2 regions of the Mesorhizobium sp. M0659 genome follow, and region 2 is predicted to be linked to the other one. Evidence: predicted binding sites of a transcription regulator. Region 2 holds the regulator's gene; the other holds the start of a gene.
What was found. The regulator LexA, encoded in region 2, represses DNA repair genes until DNA is damaged. The targets are predictions, from matches to a motif close to TGTTCNNNNTGTGTTCNG.

Region 1: a site for LexA is predicted at 2,399-2,416, ahead of recA (recombinase RecA). Genes of this name have one in related genera too.

The regions. Positions count from the first base shown of each region.
Region 1 is NZ_JAMYPY010000001.1:161,602-165,770, reverse strand. Features, by position in the region: gene NKI31_RS00865 (TfoX/Sxy family protein) at 1-58, shown strand, start outside; gene NKI31_RS00860 (pseudouridine-5'-phosphate glycosidase) at 260-1,177, opposite strand; gene NKI31_RS00855 (carbohydrate kinase family protein) at 1,248-2,192, opposite strand; gene recA (recombinase RecA) at 2,475-3,578, shown strand; gene alaS (alanine--tRNA ligase) at 3,850-4,169, shown strand, end outside.
Region 2 is NZ_JAMYPY010000022.1:56,064-60,232, reverse strand. Features, by position in the region: gene NKI31_RS26500 (ComEC/Rec2 family competence protein) at 1-2,031, shown strand, start outside; gene lexA (transcriptional repressor LexA) at 2,025-2,807, opposite strand; gene NKI31_RS26490 (GntR family transcriptional regulator) at 3,012-3,776, opposite strand; gene kynU (kynureninase) at 3,942-4,169, shown strand, end outside.

The DNA.
Region 1 (4,169 bases), on a different contig from region 2:
CGAGATGAGGGTGTGGGCGCGCCGGGCGTATGAGGCGGGACGAAGGGCGGGGAAGTGAACCGGGACCGCCGCGTTTCTTCCCACCCCCCTCTGTCCTGCCGGACATCTCCCCCGCAAGGGGGAGATCAGTTGTCACATTGGCCTTCGCCAATCACCAACGTTGAAAATGGAGCCTGCGGCTAAGCTGTTAATCTCCCTCCTTGCGGGGGAGATGGCCGGCAGGCCAGAGGGGGGTGCTGTCCCGCCGACGTAGGCGATCCTACAGCGCCGTCGCAATCCTCGCCGCCAAACGCGCATTGTTCTCGACCAGCGCGATGTTGGTCTTCAAGCTCCGGCCGCCGGTCAGTTCGAGGATTTTGCCCAACAGGAACGGCGTCACCGCCTTTCCGGTCACATTCTGCACTTCCGCCGCCTTCTGCGCGGCCTCGATATAGCCGGCCATCTCGTCGGCCGGAATTTCATCGTCCTGCGGCACCGGGTTGGCGATCAGCATGCCGCCGACCAGGCCAAGTGCCGCCCTGGTCTTGTAGAAATGCGCGATCTCTTCCGGTCTGTGCAGGGTCAGCGGCGCGCGGAACGGCGAATGCCGCGACCAGAAGGCCGGCATCGTCTCGCAGCCATGGCCAATCACCGGCACGCCGCGCGTCTCCAGCACTTCAAGCGTCTTTTCGATGTCGAGGATCGCCTTGGCGCCGGCCGAGACGACGATGACCGGCGTGCGCGCCAACTCGTCGAGATCGGCCGAGATGTCGAAGCTCTTTTCCGCGCCCTTGTGGACGCCGCCAATGCCGCCGGTGGCGAACACCTTTATCCCGACCATGTCAGCGGCGATCATGGTGGCGGCGACCGTGGTGCCGCCGGTGCGGCCTTGCGAGACCGCAAAGCCGAGGTCGGCGCGCGACAGCTTCATGGCATCGCCGGTCATGGCCAGCGACTCGCGCTCGCCGTCGGACAGTCCGATCTTGATGCGGCCGGCGACCACGGCGATCGTCGCTGGCACCGCGCCATTGTCCAGGATTATCTTTTCGACATTGGCGGCCATGGCGCCATTGTCGGGGTAAGGCATGCCATGGGTGATGATGGTGCTTTCCAGCGCCACGACGGGGCGGCCAGCGGCGAGCGCCTCGGCCACGGGCGCGTGGAGGTCGATGAAGGGGCGGGCGCTTTGCGGTGTCATGATGGTCTCCGATCCGGAGATCCGCGCGTCCGCTTGGACGCCGCGCTCCGGCAATGGCAATTGGCCGCCCTCATGCCATTTCCTGCGCGTCGGGCACAAGAGCCAGTGCCTCGGTGAAGGTCGTGGCGGTGAAGGCCGGCACGGCATCCGAACTTTCGATGGCGAGCGTCGCCGCGGCAACGCCTTCGCGGAGGGCCTGGCGCAATGCCAGGCCGCGCAGCAGGGCAGCGATGGTGGCGCCGGCCAGCGCGTCGCCGGCGCCGGTGACGTCGGCGACTTTTCTCGGCGCCGGCGGCAGGATAGAGAAGGCGCCGGCTTCGTCGAATCCCAGCACCGGGCCGTCGCCCGCCGTCACCACGCCACTGGTGAGGCCGCTGCAGCGCAGTCCGTCGACGGTCTCGCGCTCGGTGGCATTGGCATCGACGCCGGCGAGCACCATGGCCTCGCGCCGGTTCATGAAGACCTGCGCGAGTTCCTTCAGCACCGGTATCAGCCGCACCACCTTGGCCGGCGAAATGGCAATGGCGAACACCGGCTTGCCGGCGGCGACCCCCACCAGCCGCTCCAGCGCCGTTGATGGCAGATTGGCGTCGCAGAGCACCGCATCGGCCTCGGCGACCACCTCGCGCACCTTGGAGCGGCGGATCTGCTTGGGGAACGCCAAATCGTAGAGCGCCATGTCGGCAAAGCCGGTGATCAGCTCGCCATCCCTGTCGATCAGCGCGGTGTAGCTCGGCGTCGTACGGTCGAGGAAAACCGCCGACAGATCGGCAATGCCGGCCTCGGCGATGGCGCGCGCAACCGTCTCGGCCGAGGCATCGCCGCCGCGCACCGACAAAAGCGAGGCCGAGACGCCGCGCCGCACCAGGCTGCGCAGCGCGTTGAAGACGCCGCCGCCGACATCCTCGCGCATCGTGCCGGGGTTGGACGCCGCCGGCACGTAAGCACCGGACACCTGACCGCGCCGGTCGATATGGGCGCCGCCCACCGCCAGTATCTTTGCTGATTTCACCATGCCGGCGATATGACCTTTGTTTTTCGAACCGGACAAGCGCTAGGCTGTGCGACGGAGCTTCGCAGGCGAGCCGGCGATTCGGCCGATCGAAACAGCCGGAGCGTCAGGCCCAATGGTGGATACATCCGGAAACGAAACCATGAGACAAAAAAAGAACAAATCCGGATAAAGATTGCTTTTCAGATATTTGACCCCTCTTGCCAAACGAGAACAAAAGTAGTACAAAATGGGCAGGGATTACGGATTGTCCGGCCTTCATTGACGACCAAGGGGTGATGTATCATGGCTCAGAATTCTTTGCGGCTTGTAGAGGACAAAGCGGTGGACAAATCAAAGGCTCTGGACGCGGCGCTGTCGCAAATCGAGCGCGCCTTCGGCAAGGGCTCGATCATGCGGCTTGGCGCCAACGAGCAGGTCGTCGAGATCGAAACCGTGCCGACCGGATCGCTGGGCCTCGATATCGCGCTTGGCGTCGGCGGCCTGCCGCGCGGCCGCATCGTCGAGATCTACGGGCCGGAAAGCTCGGGCAAGACGACACTGGCGCTGCACACGGTGGCGGAAGCCCAGAAGAAAGGCGGTATCTGCGCCTTTGTCGATGCCGAGCACGCACTCGATCCGGTCTATGCCCGCAAGCTCGGCGTCGATCTGGAAAACCTCTTGATCTCGCAGCCGGACACCGGCGAGCAGGCGCTGGAAATCTGCGACACGCTGGTGCGTTCAGGCGCCATCGACGTGCTGGTCGTCGATTCGGTGGCCGCCCTGACGCCGCGCGCCGAAATCGAGGGCGAGATGGGCGATTCGCTGCCCGGTCTCCAGGCTCGTCTGATGAGCCAGGCGCTGCGCAAGCTGACCGCCTCGATCTCGCGCTCCAACACCATGGTCATCTTCATCAACCAGATCCGCATGAAGATCGGCGTCATGTTCGGTTCGCCGGAAACCACGACCGGCGGCAACGCGCTGAAATTCTACGCTTCGGTGCGCCTCGACATCCGCCGCATCGGCTCGGTCAAGGACCGCGACGAGGTCGTCGGCAACCAGACCCGCGTCAAGGTGGTCAAGAACAAGCTGGCGCCGCCCTTCAAGGTGGTCGAGTTCGACATCATGTATGGCGAGGGCGTCTCCAAGACCGGCGAACTGGTCGATCTCGGCGTCAAGGCCGGCGTGGTCGAGAAGTCGGGCGCCTGGTTCTCCTACAATTCGCAGCGTCTCGGCCAGGGTCGCGAAAACGCCAAACTGTTCCTGCGCGACAATCCCGACACGGCGCGCGAGATCGAACTGGCACTGCGGCAGAATGCCGGGCTGATTGCCGAGAAGTTTCTCGAAAATGGCGGCCCCGAGCGCGGCGAAAGCGACGACGGCTTCGAGGAAGAATCCGGCGCCATGTAGGGCACGGCCAGAGTTCGGCCATAAATCCAGTCTATTATCCGATGCTTAAGTAACCGAGTTCTTTAGTATTGCGTTTCAAACCGCTGGCCTTCGCGCCGGCGGTTTTCGTTTTTGGGCAGCGTGAAGCCGGCTTGGCAGTTGCCGGATTGGCCCAATTCCGTGTTTCTGGACAGGGTGGGGCGTGCCCGCTAAAAGGCCAAGTCGATCTTCTAAAAAGCAGAGACCAGTGTCCGCCGGCCGCGCCGGCGGTTTTCGCGAAAAGGCAGCAGTCATGAGTGGCGTGAACGAGATCCGGTCGACATTCCTCGACTATTTCCGCAAGGAGGGTCACGAGGTCGTGGCTTCGAGCCCGCTGGTGCCGCGCAACGACCCGACGCTGATGTTCACCAATGCCGGCATGGTGCAGTTCAAGAACGTCTTCACCGGCCTGGAGAAGCGGTCCTATTCGCGCGCCACGACCGCTCAGAAGAGCGTGCGCGCCGGCGGCAAGCACAACGACCTCGACAATGTCGGCTACACCGCGCGCCACCTGACTTTTTTCGAAATGCTCGGCAATTTCTCCTTCGGCGACTATTTCAAGGAGCGCGCCAT
Region 2 (4,169 bases):
CATCTGTTCTGCATGGCCGCGATGCTGTGCGCGCTCGGCGTCGTCGCCGCCAAAGTCGAGACTTGGCGCGCCGGAACGCAGATGCTCGGCTCCGAGATTCAGACACGGCTGACCGGCCGCGTCGTCAGTCTCGAACAGATGGAAAGCGGCCGCATCAGGCTGACGCTCGATGTGGTTTCGACCGCTTACCCCGAGCTGCGCTATGCCCCGGAGCGGGTCAGGCTCTCGGCGCGGACCGTTCCCGCCGATATGACCGCCGGCTCCCTGATCACCGGCTATGCCAGGCTGTTGCCGCCGACCGGTCCGGTGCGGCCGGAGAGCTACGATTTCTCCTTCGACAGCTATTTCACCGGTATCGGCGGCAGCGGCTTCTTTCTCGGCAATCCGAAAACCATTGCTACGCAGGGACCGCCGCCGCTGACCGCGCGGCTCTCCTCGGCAATCGAGAACGCGCGCGAAAACATTGCCGACCATATCAGGGGCAAAATCGGCGGCGCCGAAGGCGAGATTGCCGCGGCGTTGATTGTCGGGGTGCGCGCCGGCATCCCGGACGAGGTCAACGAAGCGATGCGGCGCACCGGCATCTACCACATCATCTCCATCTCCGGCCTGCACATGGCGCTGGTTGCCGGCACCATCATGGCGTTGCTGCGTGGCGCCTTTGCGCTGTTTCCCGATTTCTCTTCGCGCCGCCCAGTCAAGAAATATGCAGCAGTGGCAGCACTCGTCTCCATCGCCGCCTATCTCGTCATTTCAGGCGTCGTGGTTGCCGCCGAGCGCAGCTTCATCATGCTGGCGGTCATGCTTGTCGCCGTGCTGTTTGATCGCGCCGCACTCACCATGCGCAATCTGGCGATCTCCGCCATTGCCGTCATCCTGGTGTCGCCGCACGAGGTGGTCGGTCCCAGCTTCCAGATGTCGTTTGCTGCCACCGCCGCCCTTGTCGGCGCCTATGCCGGCTGGGCCGATTACCGCGCCGACAAGGTGAGAACGCCGCCGGCAAAGCGCTCCTTCGTCGGCTTCCTGTCGCGAAAATTCGCGCTGGCCATGGGCGGCCTCGCCATGACCTCGATCATCGCCGGCAGTGCAACCTTGCTGTTCGCCATCTGGCATTTTCAGCGTGTGTCGCCGCTCAGCCTGATCGCCAATCTGGCCGTGATGCCGATTGTTTCGTTGATCGTCATGCCTTTTGCCGTGCTCAGCGCACTGGCGATGCCGTTCGGCGCCGACGGGCCGTTCCTCTATGTGATGGGCAAGGGTCTGATGGCGATGATCGCTATATCGGCCTGGATTTCCGAGCGCTCGCCGGTCGACGCCGTCGGGCTGATCTCCATCCGCTCGGTGCTGTTGGTGGCGGTCGCCCTCGTCATCGCCACCATGGCCACCACCTGGCTCAGGTTGGCGGCCGTGCCTTTCGCGCTGGCCGGCCTGTTGACGGTGCCGCAGGTGCTTACGCCCGACGTGCTCATATCCGAGGATGCGCATCTGGTGGCCATGCCGACCGGTGGCGGCGAACTCGCCCTCAACCGCGAACGCTCCAACGAATTCACCACGGACAATTGGAAACGGGCGCTGCGGGCCGAAACCATTATCCCACCTGAGATTTTCGAGTCAACAGATACGCGGTTCGATCTCGATCCGCTCGATCTGCCGCCCGGCTCGCCCTTCTATTGCACCGGCGATCTCTGTATCGCCCGGCACCCTTCCGGAGCCATTGTAGCGCTTGCGAAAGACCGCAAGACGGCGCGGCCGGCCTGTGCCTTCGCGAGCCTGATCGTCATCGATGACGCCACCGCCTACAATCCGTGCCGCGACCCGCTGGTGCTGGTCGTGACGAAGAAACAGCTGGCCCGCGACGGCAGCGCCGCCGTCTTCTTCGATCCGCAATCGGCAGCTGCAGCGCCAACCATCCGCTTCGCCGTCGACAAGCCGTATCGCCCCTGGCACGAGCAACGCCGCTTCTCCCGCGAAGCGCGCGGCCTGCCGCCCTACAACCAGCGTGAAAAGTACAAACCCAAGCCGGCTCAGTAGCGCCGGATCAATCCGACAAGCTTGCCCTGCACCTTCACCCTGTCCGGTCCAAAAATGCGGGTCTCGTAGGCCGGGTTGGCGGCTTCCAGGGCGATCGAGGCGCCCTTGCGGCGGAAGCGTTTCAGGGTCGCTTCCTCATCGTCGACCAACGCCACCACGATCTCGCCGGGGCTGGCTGTGTCGGCATTGCGGATGATGACCGTGTCGCCATCGAAAATGCCGGCCTCGATCATCGAATCGCCCTTGACCTCGAGCGCGTAGTGTTCGCCGCCCATGATCATATCGGGCGGCACCGAGATCGAATGGGTCTGATGCTGGATGGCGTCGATCGGCACGCCGGCGGCGATGCGTCCCATAACCGGGATTGAAATCGCGGAAACGGCATCGTCATTGCCGGCCGACATCGAACGCGACGGCGAGCCCGGCTTGATCTGGCGGCCGAGACCGCCTTGGCCCATCGCGCCTTGTCCTTGGCCGCCTTGCCCTTGGCCGGTTTGACCAAGACTGCCCTGAATGACGCTCGGCGAAAACTTCCTCGCCGCATTGAGGCCTGGTGCGATCGAGTCGGGCAGCCGCAGCACTTCCAGCGCGCGCGCCCGGTTCGGCAGCCGGCGAATGAAACCGCGCTCCTCAAGCGCCGTGATCAGGCGGTGGATGCCGGACTTGGAGGCGAGGTCAAGCGCTTCCTTCATCTCGTCGAAGGACGGCGGGATTCCGCTCTCCTTCAGGCGTTCATGGATGAACATCAGAAGCTCATGTTGTTTGCGCGTCAGCATCGCGGCCCCCAGGGGTTCTGAAACCAGAATCAAAAAAACAAACCCAGAACAAACACTATCTGTTCCAGTTGTGTTCCGCAACCTTTTAAAGTTTAATGAATGTGTTGACGTTTTGTTCAGCGTAACGTTCGGCACCGCGAGCGGCGCTCGTAGTCGTTGGCCGGCAACGGGGTGAAACGAAGACAAAGTGCCCTGCGTCGTCGGCTACGATCGCCGCTTCCTTTTCGGACGGGGCTGCGCAGCATCCGCGCCGGGTTCACTCTGGGCATAGACCTGCATCGTGTAGCCGATGTGAGCGGTCATCAGAGTTTTCGCACGTTCGACGTCGCGATCGAGGGCCGCTTCCATCAGGGCGGTATGGTGTTCGATCGCGACGGCGTCGCGCAGGGCCGCCACGGCCTTCCGGTGTCCATCCGTGCGGCCGGCGGCGGCGCGCAGCGTCGGGGCCAGACCCAGAAAGCGGTGATGGCGATGCAATTGGTCGGAAATCGTCGCATTGAAGCGCAGCAGCCAACTGGATGTCGCGGCACTGAGCAGCGCCGCATGGAAGGCATCGTGTTTTTCGTACCACGCGTCGACCGCATCATCCGATGGATCGTCGAGAACAGACCCGCACCGTGAGAGACGATAGTGGGCTGCAACGACCGCGTCTTCCCACTCGCGGTCGCCCTTCTCGACCGATTCCACCAGCAGGGGCAGTTCGACCACCAGCCGCGCACGCGCCAGATCCTCGAGCTCCGCCCGAGAGACGGGAGCGACCGCAAACCCACGGTTGCTGATGGCGGTCACAAGCCGTTCCGCATCCAGCCGCGACAGCGCCTCGCGCAACGGCGTCCAGCCGATGCCGTAGGTGTTGCGCAGCGTGCTCAGCTTCAACGGCGCGGCAGGCGCCAGCCGGGTCGCAAGAATATCGCGCCTGAGCAGGCGATAGGCCACTTCCGTCTTCGAGGTCTGCTCGTCATCCAGCATCGTGATCCATCAGACATAAACGCTCGGCGGATCATTATATATCAAAGTCTTTCAATGGGTGAATTATATAATGTTTGACAGCTCAAGGGCGACCACTCAAGATCGCCGGCATGTTTGGGCGGCAGGCTCCGCCGCGCGCGTTTGTCCATGGAAGGGCGCCGGATCATGAGCACGACACCCGATCTCGCTACAATCGAAGCAATGGATGCCGCCGATCCGCTGCGCTCCATGCGTGAACGCTTTGTCTTGCCGCAAGGCGTGATTTATCTCGACGGCAATTCGCTGGGTGCCGCGTCACCAGCCGTCTTCAGCGAATTGCAACAGGCCGCCACGCAGGAATGGGCGCAGGACCTCATTCGCGCCTGGAACACGGCTGGCTGGTTCAACATGCCG